DNA from 4 places in the Streptomyces sp. NPDC101178 genome. Region 1 is predicted to be linked to each of the others. Evidence: riboswitches for the same ligand, from Rfam matches in the RefSeq annotation. Region 1 holds a riboswitch; each other region holds the start of a gene.
What was found. Region 1 has a riboswitch for cobalamin ahead of ACIRR8_RS20490 (CoA-acylating methylmalonate-semialdehyde dehydrogenase). Riboswitches for the same ligand answer to the same signal wherever they lie in the genome.

Region 1 (2,189 bases):
GCCAGCTCCTCGATGATCAGGCGTTCGCAGATGTCGGCCCGGCGGTGGCGCCAGTCGTGGACCGCCGTGGTGTAGCGGCCCCGGTCGCCCTGGGTGCGGTCCCGCCAGGGATCCTCGGCCTCGACGACCCGGTAGGGGCCGTCCAGGTGCTCGGCCAGGATGTCCCGCCGCAGCCGGGTCAGGGACTCCTTCTCCCGGCCCTTGCCGAGCACGAAGAAGACCTGGGCCCTGCGCATGGCCTTGATCGCGGCGAGGGTCAGGTGGTCGGGGTCGCCGGCTCCCATGCCGATGACGAGGATGTGGCGTGGTGCGTCGCTCATGTCGGCCGATCATGCCAGGAGCGGGGCGCGCGATCGTGCCGGGCCCGAGGGCGGGCCGGCGCGAGGCGGGGTGGACTTACTAGGACGTCCAACTATATGTTCGTGAGCAGAGGGGCGACCGGCCTGGTGCCGGGCGCCTCGAAGGCCCGTGGTGTCAGGGAAGCCGGTGCGATTCCGGCGCGGTCCCGCCACTGTGACCGGGGAGTTCGTCCTCGCACAACACGCCACTGACGGTGAAGGCGCCGTCGGGAAGGCACGAGGACGCGCGCTGATCCGGGAGTCAGGATACCGGCCACGGGATTGTTCCGTGTTTCCACGAGGATGGAGCAGACACGCATGGCACCGGTCCGCACCCACGGCCCCGCAGGCCCGTCCCGGCGAGCGGTTCTCCCCGCCCCCTGACGGCCTCCGCCCTCCGCGTCCCCCCGACGGCGAGCCCTTCCACGCCCCCGCGCGCACCCGACCGGTGCGCCGCGCGGTGGCGGGGGCCCGTGCGCCATCCCCGGATCTCACCTGACGATCTCACCGACGAGAGCAGGCTTTCCATGGTCCGCGAACTCACCCATTTCATCGGCGGCAAGCGCACGCCCGGCACCTCGGGCACGTACGGCGATGTGTACGACCCCAACACCGGCCGGGTCCAAGCCCGGGTGCCGCTGGCCGGCCGGTCCGAGACCGAGGCGGCCATCACCGACGCGGCGCAGGCGCAGCTGGAGTGGGGCGAGTGGAACCCGCAGCGCCGGGCCCGCGTCCTGCTGCGCTTCCTCCAGCTGGTCGAGCAGGAGAAGGACTCCCTGGCCCGGCTGCTCTCCTCCGAGCACGGCAAGACCGTGGCCGACGCGCACGGTGACCTCGCACGCGGCCTGGACGTGGTGGAGTTCGCCGCCGGTGTGCCGCACCTGGTGAAGGGCGAGTTCAGCGACAACGCGGGCGCCGGGATCGATGTCCACTCGCTGCGCAGGCCGCTCGGTGTGGTCGCCGGCATCACCCCGTTCAACTTCCCGGCGATGATCCCGCTGTGGAAGGCCGCACCCGCTCTGGCCTGTGGTAACGCCTTCATCCTCAAGCCGTCCGAGCGGGACCCGTCGGTGCCGCTGCGGCTGGCCGAACTCTTCCTGGAGGCCGGGCTTCCGCCGGGCGTGCTGAACGTCGTCAACGGCGGCAAGGAGGCCGTGGACACACTGCTGGAGGACCCGCGCGTCAAGGCGCTCGGCTTCGTCGGCTCGACGCCGATCGCCGCGCACATCTACGCGACGGCCGCCGCTCACGGCAAGCGGGCGCAGTGTTTCGGCGGGGCGAAGAACCACATGATCGTGATGCCGGACGCCGATCTGGACCAGGCGGTGGACGCGCTGATCGGCGCCGGGTACGGCTCGGCGGGCGAGCGGTGCATGGCGATCTCGGTGGCCGTACCGGTGGGTGCGGAGACCGCCGACGCGCTGGTGGCCAAGCTCACCGAGCGGATCGCCGGCCTGCGGATCGGCCGCTCGGACGACCCGGACGCCGACTTCGGGCCGCTGGTGGGCCGGGACGCGGTGGACCGGGTGCGCGGCTATGTCGACCTCGGCGTGGAGGAGGGGGCCGAACTGGTCGTGGACGGAAGGGACTTCACCCTCGAAGGCCACGAGGACGGCTTTTTCGCGGGCGCCTCGCTCTTCGACCGGGTCACCCCGGACATGCGGATCTACCAGGAGGAGATCTTCGGCCCGGTGGTCTCCGTGGTGCGTGCGGCGGACTACGAGGAGGCGCTGCGGCTGCCTTCGGAGCACGCGTACGGCAACGGCGTGGCGCTCTTCACCCGGGACGGCGACATCGCCCGCGACTTCACCCGCCGGGTCGACACCGGCATGGTCGGTGTCAACGTGCCGA
Region 2 (2,189 bases), on a different contig from region 1:
ACCAACGTCAACGACACCGACGACGCGACGGCCGACGAGCCGCAGGGCGTCGTCACCACCGCCATGGCCGCGGTCGCCCCGCCGCCCACCGCCGGTGCGGTCGCCGAGCTCTCGACCACCATCCCGGCCCCGGCCTCCGACGACACGCCCCGCCCCACGGCCACGGTGTAAGGACAGATCCGTATGAAAATCGACTGGGCAGCACTCGCCTCCGTCTTCGGTGTCAGTCTCGTGGTCACCGTCGCACTGGTCGGCGTCTTCACCCTGGGCATCGTCGCCCTCTCCAAGCTGTCGGCCCCGGCCGGCAGTGCCACCGGTGCCACCGGCGGTTCGGCCGCACTGGCGCGCACCGGCGCCTACGCCGCCTTCGCGGCGTGCGTGGCGGCGGTCGCGTACGGGATCTATCTGATCGTCGCCTGACCGCACCTCGACGCGTTCCTCCGGGCCGGACACACCACCGTGTGTCCGGCCCGATGTGCGTCTGCGCACACCGGCCCTTCGCAGGTCAACAGCAAGTTGACGGCCGTTCTCGCAGCGTGGTGGACTGCCGGAGCCATTTACGGCGACAGAAGAGGAAGCCGGTGCGAATCCGGCGCGGTCCCGCCACTGTCACCGGGGAGCACTCCCCCACACCGGATGTCACGGCCCTCCTGACCGAGGGCTGGAAGGCCGGGGGAACTGCGGATCCGGAAGCCAGGAGACTCTTGTCGCCGGTCACGTCGAACCAGGGCGCGGACCCTGAGTGAGGACATAAGCCATGCCCGGCCGCCGTGCGCCGCATCCTGTGCCTCTTCCCGTGGTTCTCGCGGTACCTCTCGCGCTACCTCTTCGTGCCGGAACGCCCCTGCCCACGGCAGGTTGAACCGTGCGTGTCGATCGCGTTTTCGCGTACGGCGCCACCGCCGGGCTGATCGCCGACGCGGCTCTCGGCGACCCGCGCCGGGGCCATCCCGTCGCCGGTTTCGGCCGGGCGGCCGCGCGGGTGGAGTCCCTGCTGTGGCGGGACGACCGGGGCCGGGGCGCGCTGCACACGCTGCTCTGCGCCGGAGGCGCCGTGGGAGCCGCCGCGCTGGCCGCCCGTGCCGTACGGAACCGTCCCGCGCTCGCCGTCGCGCTGACGGCCGCCACCACCTGGTCGGTCGTCGGCGGTACGTCGCTGGGCCGGGAGGCCCGCGCCATCGGAGGCGCGCTGGCCGCCGGGGACCTGGAGCTGGCCCGGGAGCGGCTGCCGCACCTGTGCGGGCGTGATCCGCAGGCCCTGGACGGGCCGCAGATCGCCCGCGCGGTCGTGGAGTCGGTCGCGGAGAACACCTCGGACGCCGTCGTCGGCGCGCTGGTGTGGGGCGCGATCGGCGGGGTGCCGGGGCTCGTCGGCTTCCGGGCCGTGAACACGCTCGACGCGATGGTCGGCCACAAGTCGCCCCGCCACCGGCGTTACGGCTGGGCCTCGGCCCGCCTGGACGACGTGGCGGGATGGCCCGGCGCACGGCTGACGGCCGCGCTGGCCGTGGTGGCCGGCGGGCGGCCCGTGGAGGCCGTACGCGCCTGGAAGGCGGACGCGGGGCGCCATCCGAGCCCGAACGCGGGGCCGGTGGAGGCCGCGTTCGCGGGAGCGCTCGGCGTACGGCTCGGCGGGACGCTGGCGTACGCCGGGCGCGTCGAACACCGGCCGGTGCTGAACGGTGCGTCGGGCCAGGAGGTCCGGAGCGCCGACATCGAGCGCGCCGTGCGGCTGTCGCGGCGGGTGAGCGTGCTGGCCCTCGGCGTGTGCGTGGCGGGCAGGTCGGTCGCGGGGCGCCTGGTCGCGGGACGGTTGTCGGCAGGACAGAGGCGGGGACGGGCATGAGTGGTGGGCTGCTGGTCGCGGGGACGACCTCGGACGCGGGCAAGAGCGTCGTCACGGCGGGCATCTGCCGCTGGCTGGTGCGCCGGGGAGTGAAGGTCGCGCCGTTCAAGGCGCAGAACATGTCCCTCAACTCCTTCGTGACCCGTGAGGGCGCGGAGATCGGACGCGCGCAGGCCATGCAGGCACAGGCCGCCCGGGTCGAGCCGACCGCGCTGATGAACCCGGTGTTGCTCAAGCCCGGCAGCGACCGCTCCAGCCAGGTCGTCCTGATGGGCAAGCCGGTCGGCGAGATAAGCGCCCGTGGGTACCACGGCGGCCGGCAGGAGGCGCTGCTCGGGACGGT
Region 3 (2,189 bases), on a different contig from region 1:
CGCCCGCTCGGGCGCGGCGGCGCTGCGGGACGGTGACGGGGACCCCGCCCGTCTCTGCCGTCCCTTCGCCGCCGACCGGGCCGGGCTCGTCATGGGCGAAGGCGCCGCGATCATGGTCCTGGAACGGGCCGAGGACGCCCGGGCCAGAGGGGCGGCCCCCCGTGCGCTGCTCGCCGGCACCGGCGCCACGACCGACGCCCACCACCCGACCTCCCCGCACCCCTCCGGTGCGGTCGCCGAGGCCGCCGTCGACGCGGCGCTGAGGGACGCGGGCTGGCGCGCCGAGGACGTCGACCACGTCAACGCGCACGGCACCTCGACCCCGCTGAACGACGCGACGGAAGCCGCTCTCATCGGCCGGGCCTACCCGCACCGGCCGCCCGTCACCGCTCCCAAGGGTGTCCTGGGCCACTGCATGGGAGCGGCCGGAGCCATCGAGGCGGGACTGACCGTCCTGACGCTCCAGCACGGCATCGTCCCACCGATCGCCAACCTGGACGCCCCGGACCCCGGGTTCGCCATCGACTGCGTCACCAAGGCACCGCGTGAGGTGCCCGTACGACGGGCCGTCAGCCACTCCTTCGGCTTCGGCGGACAGAACGCGGTGATCGCGCTGCAAGCGCCGTAGAGGTGGGCCGGGCCGGTGCGGCGGGACGATCCCGCGCCGCACCGGCCCGACCGATGAAGCGGTCCCGCACCGGCTCTGAGCTGCGCGAAGACCCGTGATAGCTTGCCGGGGCCAGTCGAACCCCAGCGACGGGGTCAGGGAATCCGGTGCGAGACCGGAACTGACGCGCAGCGGTGAGGGGGACGGGCGGGGCCACGGCCACTGGAGCACACGCGCTCCGGGAAGGCGTCCCGCCCGGACGAACCCGAGTCCGAAGACCTGCTGGCACCCGTGCTCCGCACCCGGGGCACGGGACCGTACGACGGGCTCCGCGGCTGGGCCCAGAGACACCGAGGTCCTCCGTGCTGCCCATGGCCACCCCCGCCCCGATACGCACCGCCGCCCTCCTCGCGGCCGGCGCCGTCCTCCTCACCGCCTGCGGCGGAAGTGGAGCCTCCTCCTCCGGTGACGGCGGCGGCAGCGCCGCCAAGGCCGAAGGCTTCCCGCTCACCCTGAAGAACTGCGGGCGCACCGTCACCGTGAAGGCGCCACCGCGGCAGGCCGTCTCGGTGGACCAGGGATCGACGGAGATCCTCCTGTCGCTCGGCCTCGCCGACCGGCTCGCGGCCACCGCCACCTGGAGCGACCCGGTCATGAAGGGCCTGGAGAAGGCCAACGCGGGCGTCGAGCGCATATCGGAGAACCGGCCCTCATCCGAGAAGGTCCTCGACAAGGAGCCCGACTTCCTCTCCGCCTCCTTCGCCTCCACCCTCGCCAAGGGCGGCGTCGCCCCACGCGAACAGTTCGAGAAGCTCGGCGTCCCCACCTACATCTCGCCCGCCGACTGCACCGGCAAGGACAACAGCGGCGGCGGTGACGGAGCCCGTACAGCACCCCTCACCATGGACAGCGTCTACACCGAAGTCCGCGAACTCTCCCAGGTGTTCGGCGTCCCCGAGCGCGGTGACGCCCTGGTGAAGAAGCTCCGGGCGAGGGTGGCGAAGGCCACCGACGGCATCGACGCCTCGGACGCCTCGCTCCTCTACTGGTTCTCCGACTCCAAGGCCCCCTACCTCGCCGGCTGCTGCGGCGCGCCGGGTGTCATCACCAAGGAGCTCGGCGCGAAGAACGTCTTCGACGACACCCACGACGAATGGCCCCAGATCAGCTGGGAGACCGTCGCCGACCGCAACCCCGACGTCCTGGTCATCGGCGACCTGAGCCGCACCATGCAGACGGCCGAGAGCGCCGAGAAGAAGATCGAGTTCCTGGAGTCCAACCCGGTCACCAAGACCATGGACGCCGTCAAGAACCGCCGGTACGTGCTGCTCAGCGGCCAGGCCATGAACCCCACCATCCGGACGGTCGAGGGACTTGAGCGCGTCGCCGCCGGGCTGCGCGCCTTCGGGCTCGCGGGGTGAGCGGCGGGAATCCGACGGTGAAGGCGCGCGGGGTGAGTAGCGGCAGCCCGACGGTGGAGCGGCCCGCTGACGTACGGCGGGTCGGCGTGCCGGTGCAGGCGCTGATCTGGACCGGCGGACTCCTGCTCCTGCTGCTCTCCGTAGCCGTCGCCGTCACGATC
Region 4 (2,189 bases), on a different contig from region 1:
CCGGTGTTGTCGCGGAGCTCCAGGAACTCCTCGATGTCCGCGTGCCAGGTCTCCAGATAGACCGCCGCCGCGCCCTTGCGCCGGCCGCCCTGGTTCACCGCCGCCACGGAGGCGTCCAGCGTCTTGAGGAACGGCACGATGCCGTTGGAGTGGCCGTTGGTGCCCCGGATCAGCGAACCGCGGGCGCGGATACGGGAGTAGGAGAGGCCGATGCCGCCCGCGTGCTTCGAGAGGCGCGCCACCTGGTGGTAGCGGTCGTAGATCGAGTCCAGCTCGTCCTTGGGCGAGTCCAGCAGGTAGCAGGAGGACATCTGCGGGTGCCGGGTGCCGGAGTTGAAGAGCGTGGGGGAGGAGGGGAGGTAGTCCAGCTTGCTCATCAGCCCGTAGAGCGCGGTGACCTCGTCCAGCGCCCGCACCGACTCGTCCTCGGCGAGGCCCGCGGCCACCCGCAGCATGAAGTGCTGCGGGGTCTCGATGACCTGGCGGGTGATCGGGTGGCGCAGCAGGTAACGGCTGTGCAGCGTACGGAGACCGAAGTAGCCGAACCGGTCGTCCGCGCCCTCCGCCAGCGTCCGCTCCACCAGCGCGTCCAGCGCCTTCGCGTGCAGCTCCACGAAGGCGGCCGTGCGGTCCGCGATCAGCCCCTCGCGGTGGCCCACGGCGACCGAGGCGGAGAAGGAGGTGGCGCCCTGGCCCGCGGCCTCGTCGGCGATCGTACGGGTCAGCAGCCGGGCGGCGAGTTTGGAGTACGCCGGGTCCTCGGAGATCAGACCCGCCGCCGCCTCGGTGGCCAGCGAGCGCAGCTCGGCCTCGTCGGAGCGGGCGTTGCGCCCACGCAGAGCGGAGGCGGCGACCCGTCCGGGATCGGTGTCGGGCAGATCGACGGTGAGGTCGGTCAGGGTCCGCAACAGGGCGGTCCCGGGTCCGTCGTTCGTGCCTTCGCCGGACGTGGTGGAGGCAGCGGATTCGGTGGCTGAAACCGGATCGGCGGGCGCGATGGTCACTGGGCTTTCCCTCGCTCGGCTGGGGCCGGCGGCGAGCGGGGAAACCGGGCAGCACGATGCCCTTCGGGGCAGCACTGCTCACGGCGTCCACCGGCCCATCCGCGAGGCCCGGACGTCTGGCGTCCGGTTCGGTCGAGCCGGACGCGCTGTCGACAGGTCTTCGGACTTCGGGTGTGCAAAGCACACTGATCACACCGTTGCGGGACAGTTCCGGATTCGCACCGGATTCCCCTGCGGCGACAGCGAGGTCGAGCATACATGTGGGGGCCGCCAGATGATGCGGCCCCCACATGTTGTGTCGCGTCGATTTCATACGCCCCTCAGGAGACCGCCTCCAGCTCCAGCCGGAAGGTCATGAGGCGCAGGCCCGGCACCGGCTCCCAGTCCCGCTCAGGGGTCCGCAGAAAGCCGAGCCGACGGTAGATCCCATGGGCCGGGAGCATGGCCGGCTGCGTCGACAGCACCAGAGCCCGGACACCTTCGGCGGACCGGGCCCGCTCGACGCACGCCCGTACGAGCGCCTCTCCCACGCCCCGTCCGCGCCCCGCGCGGGCCACGGCCAGCATCCGGAACTCGGCCTCGTCCGGACCGGAGATTTCGCGCCACGGAGTGCCGGGAGCGGCATACGTCACACCACCGAGCACCACCCCGTCCGCGTCGAGCGCCACGAGCACCTCGGCCTCGGCCGCCCGCCGCTCCACCGCCCGCAGTTCGAGGAGGTACGGGTCCTGCGGGCCGTCCAGCAGCCCATCGCCGAGATACGCCTCGGCGATGATCCCGCCGAGTACGGCGTACTCGGCGGGCTCCGCCACTCTGATCGTCAGATCCATCAGCCGCTCGCTCCCACTTCGTTGTCCGGCGCGCCGTCGCCCACCGGCGGCAGGTCGCCGCGCTCGACCGGCTGCTGCCCGGAGCCGTCACCGGCGGGCGGCAGCACCCGGTCCAGCTCGTGGTCGTCGGCGCGGTGGGCGGCCAGCGCCGCCGACCGCAGTGTCGCCCGGTCCACCTGCTCGCGCGCCCCGCTCACCGTGATCACGAGACCGTCCTGCTCCTGGGCGTACGCGTGGCCCGACTCCGTGGCCCGGTACCACTGTTCGCCGTCCCGCTCGCACGTCACCAGGGCCTCCTGGCCGCCGGCGGGCGCGGAGCCGTCCGTGCAGTCGGCCACGGCGTGCGGGCGGCGCT

Region 2: linked by a shared signal. The riboswitch ahead of ACIRR8_RS27655 (cobalamin biosynthesis protein) and the one ahead of ACIRR8_RS20490 (CoA-acylating methylmalonate-semialdehyde dehydrogenase) in region 1 are both predicted to bind cobalamin.
Region 3: linked by a shared signal. The riboswitch ahead of ACIRR8_RS19995 (ABC transporter substrate-binding protein) and the one ahead of ACIRR8_RS20490 (CoA-acylating methylmalonate-semialdehyde dehydrogenase) in region 1 are both predicted to bind cobalamin.
Region 4: linked by a shared signal. The riboswitch ahead of ACIRR8_RS06835 (ribonucleoside-diphosphate reductase subunit alpha) and the one ahead of ACIRR8_RS20490 (CoA-acylating methylmalonate-semialdehyde dehydrogenase) in region 1 are both predicted to bind cobalamin.

Annotation. Positions count from the first base shown of each region.
Region 1 covers NZ_JBIWOZ010000007.1:7,256-9,444, forward strand. Annotated here, with positions in the region: gene cobF (precorrin-6A synthase (deacetylating)) at 1-320, opposite strand, end outside; cobalamin riboswitch at 453-632, shown strand; gene ACIRR8_RS20490 (CoA-acylating methylmalonate-semialdehyde dehydrogenase) at 866-2,189, shown strand, end outside.
Region 2 covers NZ_JBIWOZ010000011.1:55,064-57,252, forward strand. Annotated here, with positions in the region: gene ACIRR8_RS27645 (anion permease) at 1-171, shown strand, start outside; gene ACIRR8_RS27650 (hypothetical protein) at 184-420, shown strand; cobalamin riboswitch at 570-704, shown strand; gene ACIRR8_RS27655 (cobalamin biosynthesis protein) at 866-1,846, shown strand; gene ACIRR8_RS27660 (cobyric acid synthase) at 1,843-2,189, shown strand, end outside.
Region 3 covers NZ_JBIWOZ010000006.1:410,253-412,441, reverse strand. Annotated here, with positions in the region: gene ACIRR8_RS20000 (beta-ketoacyl-[acyl-carrier-protein] synthase family protein) at 1-628, shown strand, start outside; cobalamin riboswitch at 724-909, shown strand; gene ACIRR8_RS19995 (ABC transporter substrate-binding protein) at 970-2,028, shown strand; gene ACIRR8_RS19990 (FecCD family ABC transporter permease) at 2,082-2,189, shown strand, end outside.
Region 4 covers NZ_JBIWOZ010000002.1:606,738-608,926, reverse strand. Annotated here, with positions in the region: gene ACIRR8_RS06835 (ribonucleoside-diphosphate reductase subunit alpha) at 1-1,004, opposite strand, end outside; cobalamin riboswitch at 1,138-1,272, opposite strand; gene ACIRR8_RS06830 (GNAT family N-acetyltransferase) at 1,325-1,834, opposite strand; gene ACIRR8_RS06825 (hypothetical protein) at 1,834-2,189, opposite strand, start outside.